DNA from 4 places in the Nonomuraea sp. NPDC049158 genome. Region 1 is predicted to be linked to each of the others. Evidence: riboswitches for the same ligand, from Rfam matches in the RefSeq annotation. Region 1 holds a riboswitch; each other region holds the start of a gene.
What was found. A riboswitch is a leader RNA that binds a small molecule or an ion and turns the genes downstream of it on or off. The one in region 1 is predicted to bind cyclic di-AMP.
Positions count from the first base shown of each region.

Region 2: it holds a riboswitch for cyclic di-AMP, as region 1 does, so the genes downstream of both, AB0B61_RS17705 (CHAP domain-containing protein) here and AB0B61_RS39535 (C40 family peptidase) in region 1, are expected to answer to the same signal.
Region 3: it holds a riboswitch for cyclic di-AMP, as region 1 does, so the genes downstream of both, AB0B61_RS05455 (hypothetical protein) here and AB0B61_RS39535 (C40 family peptidase) in region 1, are expected to answer to the same signal.
Region 4: it holds a riboswitch for cyclic di-AMP, as region 1 does, so the genes downstream of both, AB0B61_RS40885 (CHAP domain-containing protein) here and AB0B61_RS39535 (C40 family peptidase) in region 1, are expected to answer to the same signal.

Region 1 covers NZ_JBEZDM010000025.1:108,049-111,245, reverse strand. Annotated here, with positions in the region: gene AB0B61_RS39540 (GNAT family N-acetyltransferase) at 163-582, shown strand; gene AB0B61_RS39535 (C40 family peptidase) at 608-1,210, opposite strand; cyclic di-AMP (ydaO/yuaA leader) riboswitch at 1,214-1,350, opposite strand; gene AB0B61_RS39530 (helix-turn-helix transcriptional regulator) at 1,468-2,235, shown strand; gene AB0B61_RS39525 (LuxR C-terminal-related transcriptional regulator) at 2,218-3,197, opposite strand, start outside.
Region 2 covers NZ_JBEZDM010000007.1:99,597-102,793, reverse strand. Annotated here, with positions in the region: gene AB0B61_RS17720 (helix-turn-helix domain-containing protein) at 1-7, shown strand, start outside; gene AB0B61_RS17715 (hypothetical protein) at 55-195, shown strand; gene AB0B61_RS17710 (hypothetical protein) at 309-473, opposite strand; gene AB0B61_RS17705 (CHAP domain-containing protein) at 813-1,493, opposite strand; cyclic di-AMP (ydaO/yuaA leader) riboswitch at 1,505-1,643, opposite strand; gene AB0B61_RS17700 (Gfo/Idh/MocA family oxidoreductase) at 1,762-2,715, opposite strand; gene AB0B61_RS17695 (aldo/keto reductase) at 2,735-3,197, opposite strand, start outside.
Region 3 covers NZ_JBEZDM010000002.1:282,585-285,781, forward strand. Annotated here, with positions in the region: gene AB0B61_RS05445 (hypothetical protein) at 1-169, shown strand, start outside; gene AB0B61_RS05450 (alpha/beta hydrolase) at 235-1,077, opposite strand; gene AB0B61_RS05455 (hypothetical protein) at 1,203-1,943, opposite strand; cyclic di-AMP (ydaO/yuaA leader) riboswitch at 2,125-2,260, opposite strand; gene AB0B61_RS05460 (DUF5302 domain-containing protein) at 2,425-2,625, opposite strand; gene AB0B61_RS05465 (MDR family MFS transporter) at 2,674-3,197, opposite strand, start outside.
Region 4 covers NZ_JBEZDM010000027.1:85,516-88,712, forward strand. Annotated here, with positions in the region: gene AB0B61_RS40875 (DUF6596 domain-containing protein) at 1-325, opposite strand, end outside; gene AB0B61_RS40880 (YciI family protein) at 322-663, opposite strand; cyclic di-AMP (ydaO/yuaA leader) riboswitch at 970-1,111, shown strand; gene AB0B61_RS40885 (CHAP domain-containing protein) at 1,253-1,804, shown strand; gene AB0B61_RS40890 (LysE family translocator) at 1,888-2,517, shown strand; gene AB0B61_RS40895 (GntR family transcriptional regulator) at 2,656-3,197, opposite strand, start outside.

The DNA.
Region 1 (3,197 bases):
CAGCACCATGGCGAACCGGGACGCCATCGCGCTCGATGACCCGGTGGGCGCATCACTGCGCGGTCACCACGCGCACCATGCCCGCCGGCTCGGCAGGGCGGCCACTTACCAGCCGGATGTCGCGACCTTCTCCGCGGTGAGCGCCGACCCGGATCCGCAGGAGTGGGCCGACCTCGCCCGGCTGCTCGGCCGAGGCGAGCTCGCCGACATGTTCAGCCGCGCAACGGTGCCGCCGCCGGACTGGGAGCCGGTCTTCGTCCTCGAAGGCCGCCAGATGACCTGGTCCGGCGGCGGCCGCCGCCCTGCCGAGACCGGCACCGAGGTGGTCGAACTCGGCAGGGACAGCGTGCCCGAGATGCTCGATCTCGTCGCGCGGGCCAAGCCGGGGCCGCCGCCCCCGAGGCACGCGGGCGAGGCCATGCCGCCCGCCTGGTCGGTGCGCTCGTCGCCCGGATCGTGGCTCGTGACGAACGTCCCTTCATACATGTGGCCGAGGCGAACACCGGCGCGATCGCCCTCTACGAGCGGCTCGGATTCGAGACCCGCAAGCCCGTGACCTTCCGGGGGTTCCGCACGCCGTGACGGCTTCCGTCACTGAGCCGGGGCGCTACCGGACCTTGGTCCGCAGGGCCCCCGCCGTTGGCCACAGGCCGGCGGTGAGCAGGGTGGTCTTGCGTTGCTCGATGGAGAGCCGCACGCCCTTGGGGTCCGGCCGTACGGCGCCCGCGAACGAGTCCCTGCGCCAGTCGGAGAGCTTCTCCTCCTTGACCACGTCTCCGGTGTGCGGCGCGTGCACCATGTATCCGGGCCTCGAGATCATCCCCACGTGCCCGAGTCCGTGGAAGAAGACCAGGTCACCTGGCTTGAGGTGGGCCCAGGAGATCTTCTTGGAGAACGCGCTGTACTGCTCCGTCGTGGTGCGCGGCAGCTCGATCCCGGCGTGCTTGTACGCCTTGAGCATGAGCCCGGAGCAGTCGTAGCCGCTGTCGCTGGTCCCGCCCCAGACGTACGGGATACCGCGCTTCTTCATGGCGAACTTCAGGGCGACCTTCCAGGCCGGAGTGGTCTGGCCCGTCTGCTGCTGGACGGGCTTGCTCTCGGTGCCGGTAGAGGTGCTGGGGCCGGTAGGGGTGGTGGGGTCGGCGTGAGCTGGAGCGGCCAGAGTGAGCCCGGCGACGGCTGCCGCCAGGCAGATGGCGAGGGGAGCCACTGCTGTGTCCTTCCATACGGCCTACCGGGTTAGCTGACGGGCTCGGGCCTGGAAGTGGCCCTACGGCTATGCCGATTCGCCCCAGAGGGAACTTGGGTCCCCGGCTCCACGCGGGTGAGTGGATTAGGCGGGACGAACACTAACAAAACGGTCAAAGACTTGTAAACTGTCTAAAATCGGGCGTCAACTAGGCGGGCATGACATGGCAGGTAATCGACACCACCCTGGAAGGCCAGGTAGAACCAGCCACTATGCACATGGATCAGCCGATAGGGGAGTTGCTGCGAGACTGGCGGCACCTGCGCGGGCTCACGCAGCTCGACCTGGCCCTCCAGACCGACGTGTCCGCGCGGCACGTCAGCTTCGTCGAGACCGGGCGGACGATCCCGAGCCGGTCCATGGTGCTGCGCCTGGCCGAGCAGCTCGATGTGCCGCTGCGCGCGCGCAACCGGCTGCTGCTCGCGGCCGGGTACGCGCCCATCTACCCCGAGCGCCCGCTTGACGACCCCGACCTGGGCAAGGCGTACGAGGCGCTCCAGCGGATCCTGCGCGGTCACGAGCCGTATCCGGCGATGGCCCTGGACCACCGGTGGAACCTGTTACTGGCCAACGACGCCATGAACGTCTTCCTCGACGACGTGGACCCGGCCCTCCTGCGGCCGCCGGTGAACATGATGCGACTCGGCCTGCATCCGGACGGGTTCGCGCCACGCGTGCGGAACCTGGCGCAGGTCCGCGGGTTCCTGCTGCCCCGGCTCGCCAGGCAGGTCGCCCGCGCGGGTGATCCGGAGCTGAGCGCGCTCTACGAGGAGCTGCTGACCTATGGAGACGATGGCGAGGCGCCTCTGCCCGACCCCGCAGACATCGCGTTGCCCGTACGGATCACGCATCGGGGGGACGAGCTCTGCTTCTTCAGTACGATCACGACGTTCGGCGCGGCGTTCGACATCACCCTGGAAGGGGTCGCCGTCGAGGCGTATTTCCCCGCCGACGACGAGACCACGCGGCTAGTCGGGAACCGTTGATGCCACTGATGTGGCCAGTTCGGTACGGTTCGCGACACCCAGCTTCGCGTACACGTGAGCCAGGTGCGTCTTGACCGTACTGCGGCTCATGAAGAGCCGTTTGCCGATCTCCGGGTTCGTCAGCCCGTCGACGGCCAGCTGGACGACCTCGCGCTCGGCGGGGGTCAGGCTGGCCCAGCCGCTCGCCGGCCGCCGCCGGGTGGTGCGGGCCCGCCGCGCGTAGGCGATGGCCTCGTCGAGGTCCATCAGACGGCCCTCGGCCAGCGCGTCGTCGTACTCGGGCGCCCCCAGGGCCGGCTCCGTATGGAGGGTGTGGTCCGGCCGTGGACAGCCCAGATCGTCCCGCGCCCGGTCGCAGGCGCCCAGCAGGCGGGCGGCCTGGAGCGGCGAGCCGCGTTGGGCGGCCAGGGAGACCAGCGCGTCCAGACTGTCCAGGCAGGCCAGGCGGAGTCCGTGCTCGGCTCGTAGGGCGAGGGCCTCGTGGTGCAGGAGTACGGCCCGATCCGGGTCGGCCAGGAACGCCTGCTGCTCCAGCGCGGCGGCGATCAGCCTCGGCATCCCCTGGGTTCTGGCGAGTTCGAGGGCGCCCGAGCAGCTGCGCTCGGCCGCCGCGAGGTCACCGGCCGCGCGCAGGGCGGCCACGAGAGCTATGCGGGTCTCGAGCGCGAGATCCTCGTCCGAGGCGTCGCCTCCGGACCAGGAAGCCTCGCGGCGGTACGACTCGATCGCGAGGTCCGGCCGGCCGTCCCCCAAGTGGATCTGGCCGATCGCCAGCGCCAGCCGTGGGATGAAGGGCTGCGCGGGCGCCCGGTCCACCAGGCGGACGATCGGGTCGAGGGCCTCTCGCGCCTCGGCCGGTCGGCCCTGGAGCCCGCGGACGAAGGCCAGGACACTCCGGGCGGTGCCGACCCGGTGGTAGTCGGCGAGCGGGTGCGCGACGTCGACGGCCTGAGCGGCCAGGT
Region 2 (3,197 bases), on a different contig from region 1:
CCGCTGACGGTCACCTATCCAGCATCCGGATGGGGAGATTTCCGGATTGCTGGGGTGATCTTCTGCTCCACCTCGTCCTGCTCCTACATCCCGGGCAGTCTGGTCTCCGTGGGCAGCACGAGCAAGGCCACCAGCGGCGCCTACTACAGCGGTAAGTGGAAGGTGAAGGGCTGCTACGTGACCGACGGCTGCTGAGGCGCCCGCCGCGTCGCCGCCGAGCATCTTCCCCCTGACGCCTGGGATCCAACGCCGATCTCCCCGCGACGCCGTGGCGCTGCGGGGAGATCGGGCGGGGGGCTGGTCCTGCGTCAGATGTGCTCGGCGGGGTTCGCCGGGAGGTAGAAGTTCCAACTGCCGTGTCCCTCGTGGGCGCCGCCTGCGGGGCAGTGCCCGTTGTCGGGGCGGCCGTTCCACCAAAGGGTGTAGCACTTGTTGCAGAAGCGCCAGTTGTCCTGCTGCGTCGTCGGTGACATGTCCCCTCCTCCAGTATCGAGAACCGGCTCGCTGTCCGGCCACCGTCAGTGTCTGAGGTGACGGCAGGCCCGTGACATCCCCAAACTTGGGGGGTTGCGGTCTGATAGGCAGATAGGGCAGCCATGCGCTGTTAAGCGCAACGTGGTGGGCTTTTTGGTAGCAAGTACGGGAGCGTCGCCTCCGAGGAGCCGCTCACGGCAGCGCGAGGGGAGCGGCGCCTGACCGCCGCGCCAGGGAAAACGCACGCCAGGGAAGTCGCACGCCAGGGGAGACGCCGACGAGCGCGCGTCCAGAAGGACGCGCGCTCGTCGGCAGAAGAGCCCTCGATCAGGAAGTCGTCAGGCGCCGTAGCTCGGGTAGCCGTAGCCGACCACCTGGGACGTCGGCCGGACGCGCTGCTGGACGCTGCCGTTGCCGGTGTTGCCCTCGATCGTGGAGATCGTCCCGTCGTGGTTGTCCTTGACGACGAACCCGACATGCTCGATGTCGTCCAGGCTCTTGCTGCCGCCCCACGAGAAGAACACCACGGCACCCGGCTTCGGGGTCGTGCCCCAGTGGTTGTTGTGGGCGAACCACTTCGCGTGCTCGACCGTGTAAGCGTCCCAGCCGACCATGCTGCGCGCGCCGGACTGGTCGCCGACCCACGAGACGAACATCGAGCACCAGGCGGCGTTCAGGTAGTCAGCCCGGGTGCCGCCGTCGCGCCTGAGGGTCTCCAGGGCGCGGGGGGAGTTCATGTACCACTTCTGGAACTTGGTGCCGCCACCGTAGGCGTTCTCAGTGGTGCCGACCTGGGCCTTGGCCAGCGCCAGAACTCGCGAGACCGTGGCCTTGGCCTTGATCTCGCTCTCCGGGTGGCTCTTCGCGGCGGCGTGTGCCGGAGCCGCGGCGGCGTGGGCGGTGGTGGTGTCCGCGTGGGCGGCGGACTGGCCGGCGAGGGCGGCGGCCGCGACGCTCACGCCGAGGACGGCGTGAGCGAAGGTCGACTTGGTGGCACGAAAAAGATGGGACTTGGCCATCGAGGGGGTACTCCTTGCTTCCATGCCGCTTACCGGGTTAGCTGACGGGTTCGGACGTGGAAGCTGTCCTACGGCACGTGACGTGCCGATACACCCCAAAGGACGATGGGTCCCCGGTTCCGCGCGAGGCGGATTCAGCGGTCACAGGACGGTCCTGTGATGCCTTTGTGCGATGGTCTGGCAACGAACGGACAAACCGGACGTATGCCTCATATGACCACAAAGGTAATGCAAGAGGCAAGGGTCTTACAAATGGATAAATCGCCAGCTAAGAGAGCTGCTCCCTCGCGTCGGCCAGAAGCCCCATCATGGCAAGGCTTTCGTCAAGTGGCATGATCGCGGATTCGGTCCTGCCTTCGGCCATGGCGTCCCGTACCTCGCGTACCTCGCCCGCGTACCCGTTGTCCGCCGGATCGAGCACGAGCTCCTCCGTCTCCATCGACGGCCCGCTCAGCACGACCCGCTCCGGCGCCCAGAACGGCGCCGTGATGTGGGCGCGCATGTCGGTGCCCACCACGAGGGCGTCGTTCGCGTACGGACCCAGCAGCGAGCACTCCACCAGCGCCCGCCTGCCGCCCGGATAGACCAGCACCCCGCCCGCCTCCGCGTCCACCCCTGAGGGCGCGAGCGAGCCCGTGACGTGCATCTCTGAGGGCATCCCGAGCAGCAGCTGCGCCAGTCCGAACGAGTAGACGCCCAGGTCGAGCAGCGCACCGCCGCCCAGCTCCGGCGCCCACAGCCGGTGCGCGGGGTCATACGGAGCCTTGAAGCCGAACGACGCCTGGACCGAGCGGATCTCCCCGAACCGGGGATCGGCGGCCACCCGCTGGATGAGCGGGTTGAACCGGGTCCACATGGCTTCCATCAGGAACACCCCGGCCTCGCGCGCGAGGCGGACCATCCGCTCGGCGTCGGCGACGGACGCGGCGAGCGGCTTCTCGCACAACACCGCCTTGCCCGCCGCGATCGCCGCCTCGGCGACCTCCAGGTGCTGGGCGTGCGGGGTGGCCACGTAGATCGCGTCGACGCCGGGGTCGGCGCACAGCTCCGCGTACGAGCCGTACGCCGACTCGGCGTCCAGTGCCGAGGCCAGCGCCCGCGCGCGGCCGAGGTCACGCGAGCCGACGGCGGCCACCCGCATCCCCGGTTCCGCGGCGATGACCGCCCCGACCTTTGCAGCGATGACACCCGTGGCCGCTATGCCCCATGCGAGATCCTTCATGGGGAAAGATCCTAGGGACTTACCCCATCCAGCTGAAAGTCTCCGGGTCGGGCCCGATCCGGCCGTCCTGCTTGGTCAGGGCGCCGATGGCCGCCATGTCCTCGGTGTCGAGGACGAAGTCGAACACCTCGGAGTTCTCCTTGATCCGCGCGGGCGTGACCGACTTGGGGATCGTCACGTTGCCCAGCTGGATGTGCCAGCGCAGCACGATCTGGGCGGGCGTCTTGCCGTGCTTCTCCGACAGCACGGCCAGCGCCGGGTCGCCGAGCAGGCCCTTGCCCTGCCCCAGCGGGCTCCACGCCTCGGTGAGGATGCCGTTGGCCTCGTGGAACTCCCGTAGCCCGCGCTGCTGGAAGTACGGGTGCAGCTCGATCTGGTTGATGGACGGAATGATGTCGGCCTCGTCGATGACCCGGGTGAGCGTCTCGACGGTGAAATTGGACACACCGATCGCCTTGGCCCGTCCCTGACGGTAGATCTTC
Region 3 (3,197 bases), on a different contig from region 1:
CATCGAGGACATCCTGATCACGCTCGGCGGCCAGTACCACATCATCCGGCCGATCACCGGCCGCGGCGGCAAGGGGCTCTTCCTCTATCTCGCACTGGATCGGGCACGGGCCAACCTGGCGCTGGCCCGGCACCAGCTCCGCGGGATCGAGGAGAAGCTGGAGGTCTGAGAGATCCGGTGGCTCGCGTCCGGGCGCGGCGGACACGAGCCACCGACCTCCACCGATCCCTTACGTCAGCTCGTGGTGAGCTTGGTGATGGCGCCGACGATGTCCGGCCAGAGCGGCCGGGGCAGGTCATGGCCCATACCGGGGAACGTCAGCAGCGTGGCGCCCGGAATCGCCGCCGCCGTGGCGTGGCCGGCGGCGACCGGGACGAGAGCGTCGGCCTCGCCGTGGATGACCAGGGCGGGGATCCCCAGCGTGCCGAGCCGCTCCGTGCGGTCACCGGAGGCCATGATCGCGGCCAGCTGCCGGGTCGTGCCCGGCGGGTCGAAGCACCGGTCGTACGCCTGGCCGGACAGCCGCAGGATGCGTTCCCGGTCCATGTCGAAGCCGGGCGAACCGATCACCGCCCAGGTCCTCAAGGACTGGGCGAGCACGGCGTCCCGATCGGTCGGGGGCGCGGCGAGCAGCACCGCGCTGGCCTCCGGCGTGGGCGGGGCCACGTCCGGGCCGGGCGTCGACATGATCGAGGTAAGGGTCAGGACCCGCTCGGGGTGCCGGATGGCGAGCGTCTGGGCGATCATCCCGCCCATCGAGGCGCCCACGACGTGGGCGGCGGTCCAGCCGAGGACGTCCATCAGCCCGGCGGCGTCGTCGGCCATGTCGTCCAGCAGATACGAAGAGGACGTCCCCAGTGTGGGAACGCCCTCGTCGTGCAGGTGTGTGGAGAGTCCGGAGTCCCGGTTGTCGAATCTGACGACGTGATGGCCCTGCTCCGCCAGGAGCTCGCAGAGCTCGTCGTCCCAGTGGATGAGCTGGGCGCCGAGCCCCATGATGAGGAGCAGGGGACGTCCGCCGGGTGAGCCGAAGGTCTCGTACGCGATCTCGATGCCGTTGGCGGCTGCAATGGTCACCAGGTCAGAATGACATTCTGTTTCCCGCGACGCAAAGACCGCCAGCTCCGGACTTGACGACCATCGAGATCGTCGGCTCCGGACCTGGCGGCCGCCAGCGAGACCGTCTTCGGACCTGACGGCCGTCAGCGCCGGACGAGCTTGCGGATCCGGTCGCGGCCGACCGTCGAGCCGCCGAACATCGCCAGCGCGACCGCCGCGGCGGCGCCACCGATGGCGTTCGACTCAACGACCTTCTCTTCGGCCTTGTCGGCCTTCTTGGCGGCCACCGGCACGGCCTTGGCGGGAGCGGGCTTGACCGCGGCGGGCTTGTCGCCCTCGGCCACGATCTTCGGGGGCTTGGCGGGGTTGCGGTCCACGACGGCGTACGAACCGGTGGAGAAGGGCAGCGGGTAGTTCTTCTTGCCCGGGCCACTGCCCCACTTGGTGATGACGTAGTCGATCTTGATGTGGCCCGCGCCACCGTTGCCGTCCACGCCCAGCGTGCTGGAGTTGAAGCGGCCGCCGGTCAGGGCGGCGAAGGTCTTGGCGTCGAGGTCGAGCATGACGCCGCTGGAGGACGGCACGCCCGGGCCGCGGTCGCCGACGAAGAAGGGCATCTTCTTGCCCTTGTAGACGACGTAGCCCTCGGTCATGAGCGGCCAGCTCGGGCTGGCGGCGAGCCCCTTCTGCATGGGCTTGCCGCTGGCCGGCAGCCCGGTGTCCCCGGCGCGGCCGGAGGAGTCGTCCCAGAAGTAGGACGCGGTGGTCTTGCCCTTGAGCAGGACCTTCTTGTCACTGCCGGAATCGGCGTGTGCGGCGGTGCCTGCGCCGATGGAGATCGCACCGACGACGGCGGCGGTGAGCATGGCAGATCGAACAGACATGGAGTAGCAAAGTCCTTTATACGGGAACAAGGGGATTGCGCTCGCGAAAGGTGTGCGTAGCCGGGCAAAACGCCAAACGGGCGCTACGTGGAGCGTGGAAGAGCGGGGGGAAGGTGCCGGTCAGTCAGCGGACGACAACACGCGGGCTGGCGGCACGACGCGGGGGTTACGCATGCGGTAGGTGTCCTCTCCATCTCGCCTACCGGGTTAGCTGACGGGTTCGGACGTGGAGATGCCCTACCGACCGCGGTCGGATTCACCCCTAAGGAACGTTTGGTTCCCCGGTTCCCGCGAGCGGGATTCGGCGCCTGCCGGTTGGTACTCCCCTGTTGAAGCCCCAAAGTCACCGGCTGGTAACTCCATGAACTATAGGTACCGAACCGGACAAAGGCAAACATAAGGCCATGAAACGGGCGAAGATCTACCTAGGAGGTCAAGAAAAAAGGGGGTACGGCATGCCGTACCCCCAGAAAAGCTCAGGTCAACCGCCGCTCTTCCGCCTGAAAGAACGCTTGCTGGCGGCGGGCCCGTGAGCGCCGTGAATCTTGGAAGGGTCGTTGCCCCTGCCACCCGCGCTCGAGTCGGCATGCTGGTTACGCTTGCGATCCAGCGCCTCGCGGAACTTGCGCTTCATCTCGTCCTCGGGAGTTTCGTCGACTTCCGGCTCCGGTGTTTCCGCCATGAGGACCTCCTGGTGTTGGGGACAAGAACCAGCTTCCCATGACGGCGCTCAGGACGCGAAACTGGCCTCGACCTTGGGCTGCGGGGTTTCCCGGTCGATCCGCGCACCGGGCATGGCGATCAGGGCGACCAGCGCCACGAGGGCGCCCGCCACACCCAGCGAGGGGATGACCAGGGCCGCGGCCGAGGCGTGCGCGGCGGCCAGCCCGTGCAGCGGCGCCTCGGTGGCGATGACGGAGGTGTAGGCGGTGCCGGCCAGCGCCAGGGCGACCGAGCCGCCGATCTGGCGGAAGAACGTCAGGTTGGCCGAGGCCGTACCCATGTACTGGGGCGGCACCGAGTCCCGCACGGCCACGGTCAGGCCGGAGAGCATCGGGCCCATGCCGAGGCCGATCAGCGCCATCCACCCGACGAGCACCCAGGCAGGCGTGTCCACCGTCAGGCCGGCGCACAGCAGCGTGCCCACGACCAGGAGGAACGGCGCCGCCACCAGCCACGGCTTGTAGACGCGCGTCCGGCTGATCAGCGCGCCCACGACCATGCTGCCCACCACCATGGCCAGGGTCAGCGGGT
Region 4 (3,197 bases), on a different contig from region 1:
GCGCGAGCCGCGCCTGCTGCGCGAGGGTGGGATGGCAGCAGGTGAAGATGAGCCGCAGCCGTTCGTCGGGTACGGCGTCCTCGAGTTTCGCCGCGTCCGCCTCGTCGTGGTCCGTCAGCCTGTGCGGAGCGGGCTCGTCGGGCTCCACCAGCAGGGGCAGCTTCGACTCCTCGGCCAGGTCCAGGTCCTGCGCGACGCGCACCGTCGCGGCGAGCACGAAAGCCCACTCGCGCCGATGCGCGTCGGCCACCGCCTGTCTCGCGCCCGCCTGGCCCGCGCACCCTTGTTCCGGGGCCGTCTGTTCCGCGGCCGTCGCAGCCGTCATCGGGCGACGGGCGCGATGCCGCCTGCGACGGGACGTACCTCGACGCCGCCACGGCCCCACTGGACGGCGGGGTTGCGACGCGCCAGGTCCAGGGCGGCGTCCAGGTCAGGGGCCTCGATGACGCAGACGCCGGCGACGACTTCCTTGGCGTCGATGAAGGGCCCGTCGGTGACCGCGTCGCCGCGCAACGAGGTGTCGGCGGACCGCAGCGCGTACGCCGCGATCATGGCGCCGGAGTCGACGAGGTCGTCGGCGTGCCGCTGGCTCGCCGCCTGCTGCTCAGGGGTGTAGTCGCCGGCCGCGGCGTCGTCGAAGATGAGGATCGCGTACTGGGCCATGAGGGTCTCCTTGACTGTGCGTCCGGTCGGTACGCCTCTACGTCGGACGGGCGACGCGAATTCGACAGACCGTACGCGAACCTTCTCCAGATGCGCCCTGGCGCGACTTCAGCAAGGCACCCCCGCTACTTGACGGATCGACGAGCCGGCCGGGCTGGGCGTGGCAATTTCATGGCGATGGAATTACCCAGGTCAGGGGTGCGTTATACCCATCTGTGCGCCTGGCCTAGACAGTGAGTATCCCTCTGGCCGCGCCGCCAATGTCCGAGTACGGACGTCATACCCATCACATGCATCACAGGAAATCACCTGTGACCGCTGAACCCGCCTGTGCGCGGGACCGGGGACCCATGTCTCGATCGGGGCTAATCGGCACGACAACGTGCCGTAGGGCAGCTTCCACGCCCGAGCCCGTCAGCTAACCCGGTAAGCGGAATGGAAGCAAGGAGTAATCACCATTATCCGCACCCCCAAGATCAGCTATGCCAAGATCGCGCTCGGCGCGACCCTCACCGCCGCCGCCCTCGGCGCCCACACCGCGGCGAACGCCGACACAGCCGCCACGGCCCCCACGCAGCACACCGCCGCCGTGGCTCAGGCCGCCCCCGCCTCCGCGCAGGGCGGCAGGAACGGCGAGACCAAGGTGAACGTCACCGCCCAGCAGGTCCTGAACCTGGCCAAGGCCCAGGTCGGAACGTCCGAGGACGCCAACGGCGGCGGCACCAAGTTCCAGAAGTGGTACATGAACTCGGCCCGCGCCGCCGAGACCGTCCAGCGTGACGGCGGCAGCAGGCAGGACTACCTGAACGCCGCCTGGTGCTCGATGTTCGTCTCCTGGGTCGGCGAGGAGACCGGCGCCCGCTCCCAGGTCGGCTGGGACGCCTACACCGTCGCCCACGCCAAGTGGTTCGCCGCCAACCACCGCTGGGGCACCGTGGCCAAGCCCGGCGCCGTGGTCTTCTACTCCTGGAGCGGCAGCAAGGACCTGAGCTCCATCAGCCACGTCGGCTTCGTGGTCAAGGACAACGGCGACGGCACGATCTCCACGGTCGAGGGCAACACCGGCAACGGCAAGGTCGAGCAGCGCGTCCGTCCCACCTCCCAGGTCGTCGGCTACGGCTACCCGCAGTACGCCGCCTGACAACTGGTCTGGCGCCTGTGGCACCCCCCGAGCGGCGTCCCCCCGGAGCGGTGCGCCGACACCAGAGGTGGAAAGATCATCACATGCCGATCGATCCGCACCTGCTCGCCGTTTTCACCGCGACCACCATCGTCGCTCTGATCACCCCCGGACCGGACATGCTGTTCGTGCTGGGATGCGGTCTGCGGGGTGGGCCCCGCGCCGGGCTGCTGGCCACGGTCGGCGTGATCACGGGTGACGCGTTGTACATCGCCGCGGCCGCCGCCGGGCTCGCCGTGCTGCTGACGACGTTCCCGGTCGTGTTCACGGTGCTACGGCTCGCCGGCGCCGCGTACCTGATCTACCTCGGCGTCCAGATGATCCGCAACCGCAAGAACAGCCAGGCCGACGATCCGGCCAGCCGCGGAATGTCCGGCCGGCGTGCCTTCCTCAACGGCGTGGTCTCCTCCATGGCCAATCCGCAGACGTTCACGTTCATGGTCGCTTTCCTGCCCCAGTTCATCGATCCCGGGGCGGGGCCGGTCTGGCTGCAGTTCGCCGTCCTCGGCGCCATCCTGATCGTCCTGGAGTTCCTGGCCGACGCGACGGTCGGCGTGCTGGCCGGGCGCATCGGCGGCTGGCTGCGCGGCCGTCAGGCGGTGCGCCGCCGGATCGACGCCGCGACCGGGAGCGTGTTCATCGGTTTGGGCGTCACCCTCGCGGCCGAACGCTGACCGACTGCGGCACAGCCGGCGGAGGAACGCGGCCTCCGCCACCCACCTGGCCCCGCCCTGCCGGGCGACGCTAATCCGCGACTCTCATCTACGTGGCGGCTGGGGACATGCCCGGGAGCAGGCCGCCGGCCGCGAGCCTCACGGCAGTGACGCGAGCATTCGCTCCCCCGCCGACCGCAGGTGGCCGGTCATCGCGTCCGCCGCGGCCGGGCCGTCGCCCGCCACGACCGCCCGCACGATGGCCTCGTGCTCGGCGCGCGTGAGCTCGGCGGCGCCTTCCCTGGCGTAGAAGATCCGGAAAGCGCGCGAACGGACGAACAACCGCTCCAGCGTGTCGGCCACGACCAGGTTCCCGGACATCTGGGCGAGTTTGCCGTGCAGCAGTTCGTCGGCCTTGGCCATCGCGGTGAGGTCGCCGCCCGGCACGTCGACCTGCCGGCGCAGGAACGCCCGATCCTCCGTACGGAACTCCTGGGCGGCGCGGGCCGCAGTGGGAGGTTCGAGCAGCAGCCTGCACTCGTAGAGGTCGGAGATCGTCTTGCGGTCGGGCAGGTCGGCGGCGACGAAGCCGCGGTAGGGATGCTTGCTGACCAGCCCGTCGGCCTCCAGCCGCCCCAGGGCCTGGCGGATCGGCGTGTTGGAGATCTTGAGCTGCGCGGCCAGAGCGTCGATCTTGACCC